2 regions of the Streptomyces mabaensis genome follow, and region 2 is predicted to be linked to the other one. Evidence: riboswitches for the same ligand, from Rfam matches in the RefSeq annotation. Region 2 holds a riboswitch; the other holds the start of a gene.

Region 1 (8,328 bases), on a different contig from region 2:
CCGCCGCCGGGAGGCCCACCGGCCAGGTGTGCACCGGCTCCCCCTCGCGCATGAGCTCCGCGTACCGCCGGGTCGTGGCGGCCAGCGCCGCGTCCCGCTCCAGGCCCGCGGCCAGACCCCGGTGGTACGTGTCCACCTGCCAGGAGGCGCCGTTGACCCGGCGCTTGCACCGCTCCTCGATCACCCCGAGGTAGAAGTCCCGGTCCGCGGGTTCGATGCCCCAGGCGTCCAGGCCGGCCGCCGCCAGGGGGAGCAGTTCGTCCCGTACGAGCGTGACGGCCGGGACGGTCGCGACACCGCCGGACCGGCCGCGCCTGGGCCAGCGGAGCTCGGCCTCGATGCCGTGGCGGCACGCGGTGTCGAAGTTGGCGTCCGCGTCGGCGAACGGGAGCCGGGACCAGACCGGCCGGGAGTCCTCGGCGAGCGCCCGGACCATGCCGTAGTAGAACGCGGCGTTGGCGACGACGTCGGTGACCGTGGGCCCGGCGGGCAGCACACGGTTCTCCACCCGCAGATGCGGCATGCCGTCCGCGACCGCGTACACGGGCCGGTTCCAGCGGTAGACCGTGCCGTTGTGCAGCACCAGTTCCTTGAGGTTCGGCACACCGCCGTCGTCCAGGACCCGCAGCGGGTCCTCCTCGTCGCAGATCGGCAGCAGGGCGGGGAAGTAGCGCAGGTTCTCCTCGAACAGGTCGTACGCCGACTCCACCCACCGCTCACCGAACCAGGTGCGGGGCCTCACGCCCTGGGCCTGAAGCTCGGGCGGCCGGGTGTCGGTGGCCTGCTGGAAGAGCGGCGGCCGGGACTCGCGCCACAGCTCCCTGCCGAACAGGAAGGGGGAATTGGCTCCGACGGCGACCTGTACGGCGGCCACGGCCTGCGCGGCGTTCCACACATCGGCGAAGCGGGCAGGCGTGACCTGGAGGTGCAACTGCACGGAGGTGCAGGCGGCCTCGGGCGCAATCGAGGAGGACGTGCAGGTCAGCCGCTCGACGCCCTCGATGTCGAGGGTGAAGTCCTCGCCACGGGCGGCCAGGATCTGATCGTTGAGCAGCATGTAGCGGTCGACCTCGGAGAGATTCGCCGAGACGAGATCGTTCCGCGAGAGGGTCGGCAGAATTCCGATCATGACGATGCCGGCGTCGACTTCGCCGGCCTTTCGGTGGGCATATGCGAGCCCGGTGCGCAACTCCTCGGCGAGCTGGTCGAAAACCCGGCCACCGATCCGGTGCGGCACAATGTTCACTTCCAGATTGAACATTCCGAGCTCGGTCTGGAAATCCCGGCTGGCGATGCGCTCGAGGACTTGCGCATTCATCATCCTGGGCATGCCGTCGGAACCGGCGAGATTCAGTTCGATCTCCAGCCCCATGAGGTTCTTCGGCCGGTCGAAGCGCTTCTCCCTCAGGAGTCGCGCCAGTCCCTCCAGACACTCATGGTGCTTCCTCCGGTACCGTTGCCGATCGGACAGGTCGAATCCGCCTGCCACGACCTTCTCCCCCATCGAAGGGTCCCTCCTCGAGTGGGCAGCCTGCGGCGCCGGCCGCTCGCGTCACGGTCGATGATGCCCAGCGAAGTGGTCCCTATGCCCACCGAAGTGATCGACAACGCCCCGCGCGGGCCCGTCGGCCGCTACCCTCTCCAGGGTAACGGCCGGGCACATTCACCGGGCATGATGCACTGTGCAGTTACCATTTCCACGGCCCTGGTGAAAAATACCGACGATTTTCGGCCGTCCGGGTCCGCCGAATCCTGCGAGGTCAGGGCGCGCACCGCTCGCGAAAATCAGGACGAATACCACCTGAGCGAGGCCGGATTCCGCCTTGTCCGCAATACGCGGGACAGCTAGCCGAAACACTGCGTGAACACACGTCGTATAAACTCGACAAACGAGGCAGAGAGTTGGCGCCCGGCCATTGCCCCACGGCCCCCCTCTGGCCCCAGAATGCGACAGCGCCGTCCGCACCTGCCACGCTTCACCGTGTCTCCCAAGTGAGAGGCGTCCCACTATGCCGCTGCATGTCCCCCCGGCTCCCGCGCCTGCCCTGCGCAGCGTTCTCGCGGCACTCGGCTCCCCCACCGCCGTCCGCGAAGCCCGCACCCCCGCCCTTCGCTCCGCCCAGGGGCCACTGAGCCCCGAACTCCCGCTTCCCGTCCACGTACTGGACCGGATGACGCCGGGCGACCAGCCGCCCCGCACCAGGCTCGCCGGATGGCGCTTCCTGATCCACTCCGGCGGCCGTCCCGTCGCGGCCGCGGACACCATGCTGACCCCGGACGGCTGGACGTTCGCGCACTTCTTCGAGGGCCCGTACGTCGCCGCCACGGAAAGCGCACTGCGCCAGGCGGAGTCGACGGCCTCTCACTACCAGCCGAGACTGCTGTCGGTGCCGGAGCTGTACATGCTCACGCTGTGGCTGCACGGCACCGTGGGCGCGGACGGCTCCACGGGCGGTCCCGAGCCCGCGGATCTGCTGGTGCCCCTCGCCCCTGCCCCGCCCGGCATCGCCGCCCACCGGCCGCACCGCGTGGCCGATCTGTTGCCCGTACTGACCCATCGCCTCTCCGCGGTGCCGCTGCTCGGCTCCCCCGCCTGACACGGTGGCGAGGCGCCCCGCGACGCCGGACGCGTCGCGGGGCGCCTCGCTGTCCGGGCCCATCCGGACTAGTCCGGTCCGGCGCTCCGAACCATCCGAAGAGACCAGGCAGTTGAGCTGAACCGCCCGCACGGGTGACGCGTCATTAATCAGTAAGGAAGAGCTGTCGCGAAATCCCTGCGGATTGACGCCCGTGGGGCAACACTGGGGACCGGACCGACCGACTGATGACGGGGGGCGGCCATGAACACAGCATCGAGCCGCAGGACACTCACCACAACGCAGCGAAAGAACGCATCCATGTGCCAGCACCAGCCACCGTGCCCGTCAGCCGACTCCGCCGACCGGGAGGCTGCGCACGTCGTCGCACACCACCCGGAACAGGGCTGGAGCCTGCTGTGCAACGGAGTCCTCCTGTTCGAGGACACCGGTGAGCTGCTGCCGGACGGGCAGATCATCGCCCCGCACCGGCCGCTTCAGGTGATGACGGCCGCGTAGCCCGGCGGGGCGAGCGGACGGAGAACACGAACAGTACGACGAAGGGCCGGCCCGGAGACCTCTCCGAACCGGCCCTGACGCATGCCCGCGGGCCCTGTGGACCTGCGGGCGGACCCGTCAGTTGTCGTACTCGTCCATCGGGGGGCAGGAGCAGACGAGGTTGCGGTCGCCGAAGGCACCGTCGATCCGGCGCACCGGCGGCCAGTACTTGTCCGCCGCCGAGACGCCGGCCGGGAAGACCGCCTCCTCGCGGGTGTAGGCGTGCTCCCACTCGCCGCCCAGCGCGGCAGCCGTGTGCGGCGCCTGGCGCAGCGGGTTGTCGTCGGCCGGCCACTCGCCCGAGGCGACCCGCTCGATCTCACCGCGAATCGCGATCATGGCGTCGCAGAAGCGGTCGAGCTCACCGAGGTCCTCGCTCTCGGTCGGCTCGATCATCAGCGTGCCGGCCACCGGGAACGACATGGTGGGCGCGTGGAAGCCGTAGTCGATCAGCCGCTTGGCGATGTCGTCGACGCTGACACCGGTGACCTTCGACAGCGGCCGCAGGTCCACGATGCACTCGTGGGCGACCAGCCCGTTCGGGCCGGTGTACAGCACCGGGTAGTGCGGCTCCAGCCGCTTGGCGATGTAGTTGGCGCCGAGCACCGCGACCTGGGTGGCGCGCTTGAGACCCTCGCCGCCCATCAGGCGGACGTACGCCCACGAGATCGGCAGGATGCCCGCCGAGCCCCACGGGGCGGCCGAGATCGGGCCGACGCCCGTCTCCGGTCCCGCGGTCGGCTGCAGCGGGTGGTTCGGCAGGTACGGGGCTAGGTGCGCCCGGACACCGACCGGGCCGACGCCCGGACCGCCGCCGCCGTGCGGGATGCAGAAGGTCTTGTGCAGGTTGAGGTGCGAGACGTCGCCGCCGAACTTGCCCGGCTGCGCCACGCCCACCAGCGCGTTGAGGTTGGCGCCGTCGACGTACACCTGGCCGCCGGCGTCGTGCACGGCGGCGCAGATGTCGGCGACGTGCTCCTCGAACACTCCGTGCGTGGACGGGTAGGTGATCATGAGCACGGAGAGCTCGTCGCGGTACTGCTCGATCTTGGCGCGCAGGTCCTCGGCGTCCACCTCGCCGTCGTCGGCGGTCTTGACCACGACGACCTTCATCCCGGCCATCACGGCACTGGCGGCGTTGGTGCCGTGCGCGGAGGACGGGATCAGGCAGATGGTGCGCTGGGTGTCGCCGTTGGCGCGGTGGTACGCGCGGACGGCCAGCAGGCCCGCGAGCTCGCCCTGCGAACCGGCGTTGGGCTGGATCGACACCTTGTCGTACCCGGTGACCTCCGCGAGCCGCTCCTCCAGCTCACGGATGAGGGTGAGGTAGCCGGCAGCCTGCTCGACCGGCGCGAACGGGTGCAGCGCCGCGAACTCCGGCCAGGTCACCGGCTCCATCTCGGTGGTCGCGTTGAGCTTCATGGTGCAGGAGCCCAGCGGGATCATGCCGCGGTCCAGCGCGTAGTCGCGGTCGGCGAGCTTGCGCAGGTAGCGCAGCATCGCGGTCTCGGAGCGGTGCTGGTGGAAGACCGGGTGGGTCAGGTAGTCGTCGGTGCGCAGCAGGCTCTCGGGCAGCGCGTCGGTGCCTTCCGCGTCGAGGGCCTCGATGTCGGCCTCGACCCCGAAGGCGGCCCAGACGGCCGCGATCTCGGTGCGGCCGGTGGTCTCGTCGCACGCGACGGAGACGTGGTCGGCGTCGACCAGCCGCAGGTTGACCCCGCCCTCACGGGCGGCGGCCACGACCGCGGCGGCCCGGCCGGGCACCCGTACGGTGAGCGTGTCGAAGTACGCACCGTGCACGACCTCGGCGCCGCCGGCCCGCAGTCCCCCGGCGAGCAGCGCGGCGTACCGGTGGGTGCGCCGCGCGATGCCCTTCAGCCCCTCGGGGCCGTGGTAGACGGCGTACATGCCGGCCATGACGGCGAGCAGCACCTGCGCGGTACAGATGTTGCTGGTGGCCTTCTCGCGGCGGATGTGCTGCTCGCGGGTCTGCAGGGCCAGGCGGTACGCCTTGTTGCCGTCGGCATCCACGGAGACGCCGACCAGGCGGCCGGGCAGGCTGCGCGCGAACTTCTCACGTACGGCCATGAAGCCGGCGTGCGGTCCGCCGAAGCCCATCGGCACGCCGAAGCGCTGGGTGGTGCCGACCGCGATGTCGGCGCCGAGCGCGCCGGGGGAGGTCAGCAGGGTCAGGGCGAGCAGGTCGGCGGCGACCGTGACGACCGCGCCGAGCTCGTGGGCCCGCTCGATCACCGGCTGGAGATCGCGCACCTGGCCGGAGGCGCCCGGGTACTGGAGCAGCACACCGAAGACGCCGCGCTCGGCGGCCTCGGCCGGGATGCCCTGGGAGAGGTCGGCGACGACGACCTCGACACCGGTCGGCTCGGCGCGGGTCTCGATCACGGCGATGGTCTGCGGCAGCGTGTCCGCGTCGACGAGGAAGACGCCGTTCTTGACCTTGCCCATGCGGCGGGAGAGCGACATGGCCTCGGCGGCCGCGGTGCCCTCGTCGAGCAGCGAGGCGCCGGAGGTGGGCAGCCCGGTGAGCTCGGCGACCATGGTCTGGAAGTTCAGCAGCGCCTCCAGGCGGCCCTGCGAGATCTCCGGCTGGTAGGGGGTGTACGCGGTGTACCAGGCCGGGTTCTCCATGACGTTGCGGAGGATCACCGGCGGGGTGAAGGTGCCGTAGTAGCCGAGCCCGATCATCGGGGCGAGCACCTGGTTGCGCTCCGCGAGGGAACGCAGCTCGGCGAGCACCTCGGCCTCGGAGCGGGCGCCGGGAAGGCGAAGCGATTCTGCGCTCTTGATCACCTCGGGTACCGCAGCGGCCGTGAGCTCGTCGAGCGAGCCGTAGCCGACCTGCGCGAGCATCTTGGCCTGGGCCTCGGCATCGGGGCCGATGTGGCGGCGCTCGAACGGAATGCCGTGTTCCAGCTGGGAGAGCGGAATGCGGTTGGCGGTCATCGGGAGGCCTCCTGGTCTGACGACCTGCGAGGGGCACCGCGGCGCGGGTGCCCGGACGGCCTCCCCCTCTGTCATCTCAACCTGAGAGTTTCACCGGCCCGCCCAAGGCGCGCCGGCTTTCACCGTCGGTGAGGAGGGGATCCGGAACGTACCGCCCGACGCCCGCCCTGCTTTCCAGAGTGACCTCGTCCGTGCGGTACGTGTGCCTGAGAGATTCCGGGGAGGATTTGCTCCTTCGGCGCCTCCGTCTACTGCATTCGGAGGACTCTCCCGCATGGGGTCAGCAGCCGACAGCCAGCCTACCAGCGCCGTCTGTAAAGGTCCCCCGAGTGGCCGCCACCCCAAATGTGCACTTTTGTAGTCTTTACGGAGCAGTTGCGACCAATTGGAGGGACCGTGCAGACCGACATCGATCCGCGCAGCCTGATCGGCCGCAAGGCGTTCGACCGCAATGGCACCAAGATCGGCACCATTGACGAGGTCTACCTCGACGATGCCACGGGAATGCCGGAGTGGGCGGCCGTACGGACCGGACTGTTCAGCCGTGACGCGTTCGTCCCGCTGGAGCCCAGCGAGGTCGTCGAAGGCGGCCTGCGGGTTCCGTTCGAACGGGCGCTCATCAAGGACGCGCCCGACTTCGGTGTGGGCCGCCATCTCTCCCCGGAGCAGGAGCTTCAGCTCTACCACCACTACGGGCTCGACGTGTCCTTCCCCGGTGGGCTGGCGGGTCCGCCGCCCTCCCCCGCCTCCACTCCTCCGGACCGGGACTTCGGCCGGATCGCCGGCACCGACGACGCCTGATCCGCGACCCGGCCGACGAGCGGCAACGGCTCGGACAGCTCCAGCTCGGGATCGTCGACTCTGAACGTCCGCACCCGGCCCGGCTCCGAGCCGGGCTCCTCGAACCGTACGGTCACCCGCCCCACCCCACTTCCCTGCACCCATCCCGCCCCGTACACGGCGTGCCGGACGTCGTGCCCGGCCGGCCACCTCCGCTCCGCCAACGACTCCCCAGCAGCCTGCGCGACGCCGGCATGGCGCCCCGCTTCGTCCGCACTCCGGTGCTCGGCCGCAAGCCCAGTGGTGCGCCCGGCCCTGCCCACGACCGGGTCGCCTGCATGGGCGCCGACAGGACCCGCGGGCGACCCACCCGCGGGACGCGCCGCCGGGGCCTCCGTACCGGGGCCGGCCGGGGGCCCCGCCGGGGCCGCGGCCGGCTCGGGGGGTGCCTCCGCATTCGCTCCCGCCGCCTGCGCGAAGAGATCCTCCTGCGTGAAGTCCGCCAGACCCGTGACGCCCACGCCCAGCAGCCGGACCCCACCCGTGGTGTCCACCGCCTCCAGCAGCCGCGCCGCGGCCTCGCGCACCACCGTCCGGTCGTCCGTCGGTCCCCGCAGCGTCTCCGAGCGGGTCAGCGTCGAGAAGTCGTACCGGCGCACCTTCAGCACGACCGTGCGGCCGGACCGCCCCGCCTCCCGCAGGCGCTGCGTACACCGGTCGGCGAGCCGCTGCACTTCCGCCTGCACCCGGCCCCTGTCGTGCAGGTCGACGTCGAACGTGTCCTCGACGGACACCGATTTCGCATCCCGCTCGGCGACCACCGGCCGGTCGTCCAGCCCCTGCGCCATCCGGTACAGCGATCCCCCGTGTGCCCGCCCCAACAGCCTGACCAGCTCGTCCTCCCCGGCCTCCGCCAGCTCCGCGATCGTGGTCATCCCGGCTCGCCGCAGATGCTCGCCGGTGGCCGGCCCCACTCCCGGCAGCGTCCGGACCGGCATGGGGGCCAGCAGCTCGCGCTCCGTTCCCGGCTCGACAAGCACCAGACCGTCCGGTTTGGCCTGCTCCGAGGCGATCTTGGCCAGCATCTTGGACCCCGCGAGCCCCACCGAACCCGTCAGCCCGGTACCCGCCAGGATGTCCCGGCGCAGCCGCTCACCGGTCGCCCGCGCGGACGCCGAGTCGTCGGCCGACCCGCCCGCCTCCAGATCGACGAACGCCTCGTCGAGGCTCAGCGGCTCGACCAGCGGCGACAGCCGGCCCAGCAGCTCCATCACCTGGTCGCTGACCGCGCGGTACAGCGAGAAGCGGGGCACCAGATACGCCGCGTTGGGGGCCAGCCGCCGGGCCTGCGCCATCGGCATCGCGGAGTGCACGCCGAAGCGCCTGGCCTCGTACGACGCGGTGGCGACGACCCCGCGCGGCCCCAGCCCGCCGACCACCACCGGCTTGC
Region 2 (8,328 bases):
CAGGCGCTCGGCGAGGATCCGGGCGCCGTCCAGGGTGCGCTGCTGGCGCTCCTTGAACTCGTCGGACGCGGCGACCTTGAAGGAGACCGCCTTGGCCGCGATGACGTGTTCCAGGGGGCCGCCCTGCTGGCCGGGGAAGACCGCGGAGTTGATCTTCTTGGCCAGTTCCTGGGTGGAGAGGATCACGCCGCCGCGTGGGCCGCCGAGGGTCTTGTGGGTGGTGGTGGTGACCACGTGGGCGTGCGGTACCGGGTTGGGGTGCAGGCCCGCGGCCACCAGGCCGGCGAAGTGGGCCATGTCCACCATCAGGTAGGCGCCGACCTCGTCGGCGATCCGGCGGAAGGCGGCGAAGTCCAGCCGGCGCGGGTAGGCGGACCAGCCGGCGACGATCAGCTTCGGCCGGGATTCCTTGGCCAGCCGTTCGACCTCGGCCATGTCGACCTGTCCGGTGGTCTCCTCGACGTGGTAGGCGACCACGTTGTAGAGCTTGCCGGAGAAGTTGATCTTCATGCCGTGGGTCAGGTGCCCGCCGTGGGCCAGGTTCAGACCCATGATCGTGTCGCCCGGCTTCAGCAGCGCGAACATCGCGGCCGCGTTGGCCTGGGCGCCGGAGTGGGGCTGGACATTGGCGTGCTCGGCGCCGAACAGTGCCTTGATGCGGTCGATCGCGATCTGCTCGACCACGTCGACGTGCTCGCAGCCGCCGTAGTAGCGGCGGCCGGGGTAGCCCTCGGCGTACTTGTTCGTCAGAACGGAGCCCTGGGCCTCCATGACCGCGACCGGAGCGAAGTTCTCCGAAGCGATCATTTCGAGGGTGGACTGCTGACGGTGGAGCTCGGCGTCGACAGCGGCGGCGACGTCCGGGTCCAGCTCATGGAGGGAGGTGTTCAGAAGCGACTTCGAAGACATCACGGTCCCTGGGGGTCTCAGTTGCCGGAGAGGGCGGCGTACTCGTCGGCGGAGAGCAGATCGTCCGGCGCGTCGGAGACGCGCACCTTGAACAGCCATCCCTCCTCGTACGGGGCGGTGTTCACGAGCGACGGGTCGTCAACGACGTTCTGGTTGATCTCGGTGACCTCACCGGAGACGGGGGAGTACAGGTCGCTGACGGACTTGGTCGACTCCAGCTCGCCGCAGGTCTCGCCGGCGGCAACGGTGTCGCCCACCTCAGGCAGCTGGGCGAAGACGACGTCGCCGAGCGCGTTCGCGGCGAACTCCGTGATGCCGACCGTCGACACGCCGTCCTCGACGGCCGACAGCCACTCGTGCTCCTTGCTGTAACGAAGCTGCTGGGGGTTGCTCATGGCCTGATTCTCCTGGATGCGGGGGAGTGATGTTGGACTGATGTCTTGAAGAGTGAGACGCGCGTGTGCGAGGTCACTTCTGGCGCTTGTAGAAGGGGAGCGCCACGACCTCGTACGGCTCATGGGTACCGCGAATGTCGACGCCCACGCCGGAGGTGCCGGGCTCGGCGTGTGCGGCGTCCACGTACGCCATGGCGAGCGGCTTGCCGAGCGTCGGGGAGGGCGCGCCCGAGGTGACCTCGCCGACGACCTTGCCGTCGGCGACAACGGCGAAGCCGGCACGGGGCACCCGGCGGCCTTCGGCGATCAGGCCGACCAGCTTGCGCGGGGGCTTGGTCGCGGCGCGCTCGGCGGCGGCTTCCAGGGCCGCCCGGCCCACGAACTTGCCGTCGTTGGAGGTCTTCTCGAACTTGACGACCCGGCCGAGGCCCGCGTCGAACGGCGTCAGCGCGGTGGTCAGCTCGTGCCCGTACAGCGGCATGCCCGCCTCCAGGCGGAGCGTGTCGCGGCAGGACAGTCCGGCCGGGACGAGGCCGACGGGGGTGCCCGCCTCGGTCAGGGCCTGCCACAGCTTCTCGGCGTGCTGCGGGTCGACGAACAGCTCGAAACCGTCTTCGCCGGTGTAGCCCGTACGGGCGATCAGCGCGGGGACACCGGCGACCGTGCCGGGCAGGCCGGCGTAGTACTTCAGCCCGTCCAGGTCGGCGTCGGTCAGCGACTTCAGGATGCCGGGGGACTCGGGGCCCTGGATGGCGATGAGCGCGTACGCGTCACGGTCGTCGCGGACCTCGGCGTCGAAGTCCTCGGCGCGGGCGGTGATCGCGTCCAGCACGGTCTGGGCGTTGGAGGCGTTGGCGACGACCATGTACTCGGTCTCGCCGAGGCGGTAGACGATCAGGTCGTCGAGGATGCCGCCGTCCTCCTGGCAGATCATCGTGTAGCGGGCGCGGCCCACGGCGACACTGCCGATGTTGCCCACCAGGGCGTAGTCCAGGCAGTTCGCGGCTTCGGGGCCGGTGACCGTGATCTCACCCATGTGGGAGAGGTCGAAGAGACCGGCCTTGGTGCGGACCGCGTTGTGCTCGTCGCGTTCGCTGCCGTACCGCAGCGGCATGTCCCAGCCCGCGAAGTCGGTCATGGTCGCGCCCAGCGCGCGATGCACGGCATCGAGGGCGGTCAAACGGGGGGTGTTCGTCATGGGGGTGGCTCCCAGGGCATGGCCGATGAGGACTTTCCTCCCCATCTGTCATCGGAACCTGAGAGGTTCACCACGACCTGTACGTACAGTCGGCTGTACGCAGTCGTGACTTGCACCTTGGGTGGAGCCACCTGGCAGCGGCCCGCTTTTCAGATGTGCCTCGCCCGCGCGGTACGGGGCCTGAGAGATTCAAGGGAGGGACTTGCTCCTTCGGCGCCCGGCACACACAGGTGGCCGGGACTCTCCCGCGCAGGTTCAAGCGGCCTTTATGCAGTTGGCGCGGACATCATTGCACGCATCGGAGCAGAACGGGGGCCCGGCCCCGAACCCGGCGCGAACGGCAAAACGCTTGTGCCTCATTACCGCTTCTTTACACTCGGTGACAGGGTAGGTGTGAACCCGAACCGGGGGAGGACGATCAATTTGACGAGGCCTGGGGCGTATGCGACGACCGCGGGGGTCGCGCAGGGCGCGGTCACCGCGCAACCAGGCGTGCCCGTGCCCGGGGAGGCCCTCGGGCGGCCCGAGCCCCTGGTCCGCGACCTGCGGGACCGGCCCGGCCGCGGCCCGCGCGGCCTCGACTTCGCCGCGGGAGACGTGGTGGTCGTCTCGGGCCTGCCGGGCAGCGGCAAGAGCACGCTGATCAAGCGCACCGCGGCGACGCGCAGCATCGACTCCCAGGACGTCCGGGAGCGCTGGGAGGCCCGGATGCCCGGCTTCCTGCCGTACGCGGTCTACCGCATCCTGGTGCGCGTCGCGCACTACGCCGGGCTGTGGCGGGCACTCCGCTCGGGCGAGAGCGTCGTCGTGCATGACTGCGGGACGCAGGCGTGGGTGCGGCGGCTGCTGGCCCGCGAGGCCCGGCGCCGGGGGAGCGCGCTCCATCTGGTGCTGCTCGACGTCACCCCCGAGACCGCCCTGGAGGGCCAGGCCGAGCGGGGCCGCGGCGTCTCCGGGTACGCCTTCTCCCGGCACCGGCGGGCGGTCGGCCGGCTGGTGGGCGACGCGGAGAACGGCCGGCTGCCGGCCGGCTGCGCCTCGGCCGTCCTGCTGGACCGGAGCGCGGCGGGCGCCCTGCACCGGATCACCTTCACACCGGCCGACGGCCGCGCCGAGTGACGGTTTAGGGTTCCCGCAGGTGGCGCGGCAGCGTGGCGGGAAGGGATCACGGTGAACATGGACATTCCGGCGCAGGGCGCTCCGTACGGCGGCTGGCCGGTCAACGAGCTCGAAGAGGTGCTGGCCGCCTCGGTCGGGAACCCCGCCGCCGGAGGCCGGCTGATCGAGGTGCTCGGGCGCAGCCATGTCTGGGTGCCGCTGCCCAACGGGGGCGGTCCCGACAGCCCGAATCTCGACCTGCCCACCATGGACATCCACGGCGCCGCGTACGTGCCAGTCTTCAGCTCCGAGCAGCAGTTCCTGCACTGCGCGGGTTCGCACATGCCGTTCACCGTCGCGCCCGCCCGGGAGTTCGCCCGCGGCCTGCCGCCGCAGCTGGGCATCGCGGTGAACCCGGACGGCACGGTGGGCGTCCCACTGCCGCCCGAGGCCGTCGCCGAGCTGTGCCGGGTCGGCCGCACGCCGCTGGACGGCCCCGCGAGCGGCGGCCGGGTGCGGCTCTTCGAGCCGGACTGGCAGGACGACCCGGTCGACTTCCTGGCGACGGCGTCGGAGGAGTTCGCGGCGTCCGGCGTGGTGCGTTCCGCCCGGCGCTGCCTGGCCAGCATCGAGGGCGACGCCCCGGTGCTGTTCGTCGGCGTCGAGTTGCTCGCCTGGGAGCCTGCCGAGCGCAACGCGCCGATGGACGCCCTGGGCCGGGCATTGGGCCGGGCCCAGGTCCCCTGGCCGGTCAACCTGGTGCTGCTCGATGTGGCTCAGGACCCGGTGAGCGAATGGCTGCTGGAGCGGGTGCAGCCGTTCTACCGGCGCGAGCCCTAGCCGACCGCGGCCGCAGCCGTGCCCGCGTGCGCGAAGTCATGCGTCAAGGCGGTGTCAGGACTGCCGCTTAAGCTGGTTTGATGACCTGGCCGCACGCGTGTGCACCGCAGGCGGCCGTCGGCCCCGTGACCGCGGGCCGGCACGGTGGACGGAAGAGGGGCGGGTCCCAGGTGAGTGCGTCAGGCACGGCGGCGGCCGGGCAGGTCGAGCACATGCTCCGCCAGGTGACGCCGGGGCGCTACGACGCCTACGAGGCGCTGCTGCACGCCCTCGCGGACGGCCAGGTCTGGATGCTGCTCTGGCAGGGCCAGGCCGGCTCACCCGACGCGCAGTACGGGAACATGGACGTCGACGGACACGGTTACGCGCCCTGCGTCACCTCTACCCAGGAGCTCGCCGCCAGCGGCTGGAACCGTGCCTGCGAGGTGACCACCGGCCGTGACATCGCCTGCGCCCTCTACCCCGACGGCTGGGGGATCTGGCTCAACCCGCACGCCCCCGGCGGCGGCGTGGGCATCCCGTGGGCCGACCTGCGCCGGATCGCCACCGGCCTGGAGCGGATGCCCGCCGGACCGCTGCGGCTCTCCGAACCCGCCATCGAGATCCCGCAGTTCTACGCCCAGCTCACGCAGAACGCCCATCGCACGGGCCCGGTCCGCGCATTGCGCCGCGCCTGGGTCCAGCCGGCGGTCGGTACTCCGTACCTGGCCATCGGCCTCGATCTCTACGACACGACCGCGCCGTCGGTGGAGGCGGCCCGCACGATGATGCGGCAGTCCCTCGGCGCCGTCCCGGAGGGGCTGCCTGTCTCCACGGTCGCGATGTCCGACGAGTACGACCCGGTCGTGATGTGGCTGCGGGCGAACGCCCGGCCGTTCTACGACCGCGAGGCCCACCAGCCCGCCGCGGCGCCCCCGGCGGCCTCGGGGTACCAGGGCACGTACTGACCCCGAGGGCGGCGGCCCCTTCCGGCCCTCCCCGGCCCTTCCCCCGGCCCCGTACCCCGCCCCCTCGGCCCGGCTTCTGTCACCTTCCGGGCAATTCCCGTGTATCCAGCACACGTTGACTTACGTGTCCGATCCGGGCGATACGGGCCGTCTTGCTCCGCTGAGCCGATCACCGCGTCCGCATAACGGAAGCCTCCTGGCCACATCACGGTTGCGCATCCATTCCCCGCCAGGTCTGGCGGGTGATCGCGGCAGCGTTGAAGACTCCCGCAACAAGGACCCGACGGTCCTGCGTACCAGCTGCTCCATCGAGCAATTTACGCACCACGCGCACCATTTGCACCATTGATGGAACGAAGCCGCTACAGCGGCGGGCATGGGCCGGCCACCGTCGGCCGAGAGGGGTCCCCACACCGATGACGGCACCACTGCACGACACGAGCGCGGCCGAGACCGCAGCTGTCGACGTCGCCGCCGATGTTCCCCAGAAGGCGATCGAGGGACGGTCCCCGTGGAAGATCGCCTGGATCCGGCTGAAGCGCGACAAGATCGCTCTGGCCGGCGGCGTCGTGGTGCTTCTGCTGGTTCTGGTCGCGATCTTCGCCCCGCTGATCGTGAGCCTGTTCGGTCATCCGCCGGAGGAGCTGCACGAGGACCAGATCGACCCGCTCCTCGGCACCCCGATCGGCTCCTGGGGCGGCATCAGCTCCGAATTCCTGCTGGGAGTTGAGCCGGTCAACGGCCGCGACGTGTTCAGCCGGATCGTCTACGGCGCCCGGATCTCCCTGCTGGTCGCCTTCCTCTCCGCGTTCGTCGCGGTCTCGCTCGGCACCATCTTCGGCGTCGTCGCCGGCTACTTCGGCGGCTGGGTCGACGCGGCGGTCAGCCGGGTGATGGACCTGCTGCTCGCCTTCCCGCAGCTGCTCTTCATCATCGCGCTGATCTCGGTCACCCCGAACGCGCTCTTCGGCTTCTCCGGCTCGGGCCTGCGGATCGCGGTGCTCGTGCTCGTGATCGGCTTCTTCGGCTGGCCGTACATCGGCCGTATCGTCCGCGGCCAGACGCTCTCGCTGCGTGAGCGAGAGTACGTCGAGGCTGCGCGCAGCCTGGGTGCGGGACGGGCGTACATCCTCTTCCGTGAGCTGCTGCCGAACCTGGTGGCCCCGATCACCGTCTACGCGACGCTGATGATCCCCACCAACATCCTGACCGAAGCAGCCCTGAGCTTCCTCGGCGTCGGCGTCAAGCCGCCCACTCCGTCGTGGGGCGAGATGCTCCAGACAGCCGTGCGCACCTATGAGGACGACCCCGTCTTCATGATCATCCCCGGTCTGGCGATCTTCGTCACCGTCCTCGCCTTCAACCTCTTCGGTGACGGCGTACGGGACGCGCTGGACCCCAAGGGATCCCGCTGACCCCCCACGCCCCACACGTCCCTGCGGACACCCAGCCCCTGCCGACCAGTCAGGAGCGACAGCCAAGAACCACGGCCCCGAAAAGACCGTGACTACAACGGAGGTTGCGAGCATCGTGACAACCCATCGCACGTCGAAGCGCAGGCTTGCCGCAGGCACGGCTGTCGTGCTCGCGGCCCTGCTGTCCACCACCGCATGTGGCGGCAACGGCAAGGACGACGAGCAGGACGGTGCCGGCAAGGCGCCCGGATTCAACGCGGGCATCGGCAAGGTGGCCAACCCGTCCGACAAGAAGGGCGGCACCCTGAAGTTCGTCGGCACGCAGGACGCCGACTCGTGGGACCCGCAGCGCGGTTACTACGGCTTCATGTGGGACTTCGCCCGCTACTACACCCGCCAGCTCGTCAGCTTCAAGGCGGAGCCGGGCCAGGCCAGCACCGAGCTCGTGCCGGACCTCGCGACCGCCAACGCCGAGATCTCGGACGGCGGAAAGACCTACAAGTACACCCTCAAGGACGACGTGACCTGGGAGGACGGCACGCCCGTCACCTCGCAGGACATCAAGTACGGCATCGAGCGCACCTGGGCCCAGGACGTCATCTCCGGCGGCCCGGTCTACCTGATGCAGGTCCTCGACCCGAAGACCGAGTACAAGGGTCCCTACAAGGACACCACGCCGGACAAGCTCGGCCTGAAGGCCATCGAGACGCCGGACGCGAAGACCATCATCTTCAAGCTCCCGAAGCCGAACGGCGACTTCGAGCAGATGCTCGCCATGCCGGCCGCCTCCCCGGTGAAGAAGGAGAAGGACACCGCGGCCAAGTACGGCCTGAAGCCCTTCTCCAACGGCCCGTACAAGATCGACTCGTACGCGCCGAACAAGTCGATGACGCTGTCCCGCAACACCAACTGGAAGCAGTCCTCGGACACCATCCGCAAGGCGCTTCCGGACAAGATCACGGTCACCTTCATGACCAACGCGGACGACATGGACAAGCGCCTGATCAAGGGCGACTTCGACGTCGACATCAACGCCACCGGCATCGGCCAGGCGGCCCGTACCACGGCTCTGCGCGAGCACAAGGCCAACCTGGACAACGGCCAGACCGGCTTCATCCGCTACGCGGTGTTCCCGCAGACGGTCAAGCCGTTCGACAACGTCGAGTGCCGCAAGGCCGTCATCTACGCCGCCGACAAGAAGTCGCTGCAGACCGCCCGCGGCGGCCCGCAGGCCGGCGGCGACATCGCCCCGAACATGCTCCCCACGGGCATCAAGGGCGCGGACCCGAAGTACGACCCGTACGAGGTCCTGCAGAACGACGGCAAGCCGAACCTCGAGAAGGCCAAGGCGGCGCTGAAGGCCTGCGGTCAGCCGAACGGTTTCAAGACCACCATCGCGGTGCGCAACAACAAGCCGGTCGAGGTGGCCACCGCCGTCTCGCTGCAGAACGCGCTGAAGCAGGTCGGCATCGACGCCCAGGTCGACCAGTTCGACGGTGCCCAGACGTCCGGCATCATCGGTTCGC

Evidence for each region. Region 2 has a riboswitch for glycine ahead of gcvT (glycine cleavage system aminomethyltransferase GcvT). Riboswitches for the same ligand answer to the same signal wherever they lie in the genome.
Region 1: another riboswitch for glycine. It lies ahead of gcvP (aminomethyl-transferring glycine dehydrogenase); the one in region 2 lies ahead of gcvT (glycine cleavage system aminomethyltransferase GcvT).

Annotation. Positions count from the first base shown of each region.
Region 1 covers NZ_JBSOPZ010000010.1:8,841-17,168, reverse strand. Annotated here, with positions in the region: gene ACWV17_RS10835 (glutamate-cysteine ligase family protein) at 1-1,504, opposite strand, end outside; gene ACWV17_RS10830 (hypothetical protein) at 1,586-1,849, shown strand; gene ACWV17_RS10825 (hypothetical protein) at 2,010-2,597, shown strand; gene ACWV17_RS10820 (DUF5999 family protein) at 2,898-3,095, shown strand; gene gcvP (aminomethyl-transferring glycine dehydrogenase) at 3,213-6,098, opposite strand; glycine riboswitch at 6,283-6,381, opposite strand; gene ACWV17_RS10810 (PRC-barrel domain-containing protein) at 6,495-6,899, shown strand; gene ACWV17_RS10805 (DNA polymerase IV) at 6,788-8,328, opposite strand, start outside.
Region 2 covers NZ_JBSOPZ010000022.1:29,512-37,839, reverse strand. Annotated here, with positions in the region: gene glyA (serine hydroxymethyltransferase) at 1-909, opposite strand, end outside; gene gcvH (glycine cleavage system protein GcvH) at 927-1,304, opposite strand; gene gcvT (glycine cleavage system aminomethyltransferase GcvT) at 1,378-2,502, opposite strand; glycine riboswitch at 2,538-2,661, opposite strand; glycine riboswitch at 2,662-2,760, opposite strand; gene ACWV17_RS20485 (AAA family ATPase) at 2,920-3,621, shown strand; gene ACWV17_RS20480 (enhanced serine sensitivity protein SseB) at 3,679-4,440, shown strand; gene ACWV17_RS20475 (enhanced serine sensitivity protein SseB C-terminal domain-containing protein) at 4,611-5,387, shown strand; gene ACWV17_RS20470 (ABC transporter permease) at 5,804-6,802, shown strand; gene ACWV17_RS20465 (ABC transporter substrate-binding protein) at 6,918-8,328, shown strand, end outside.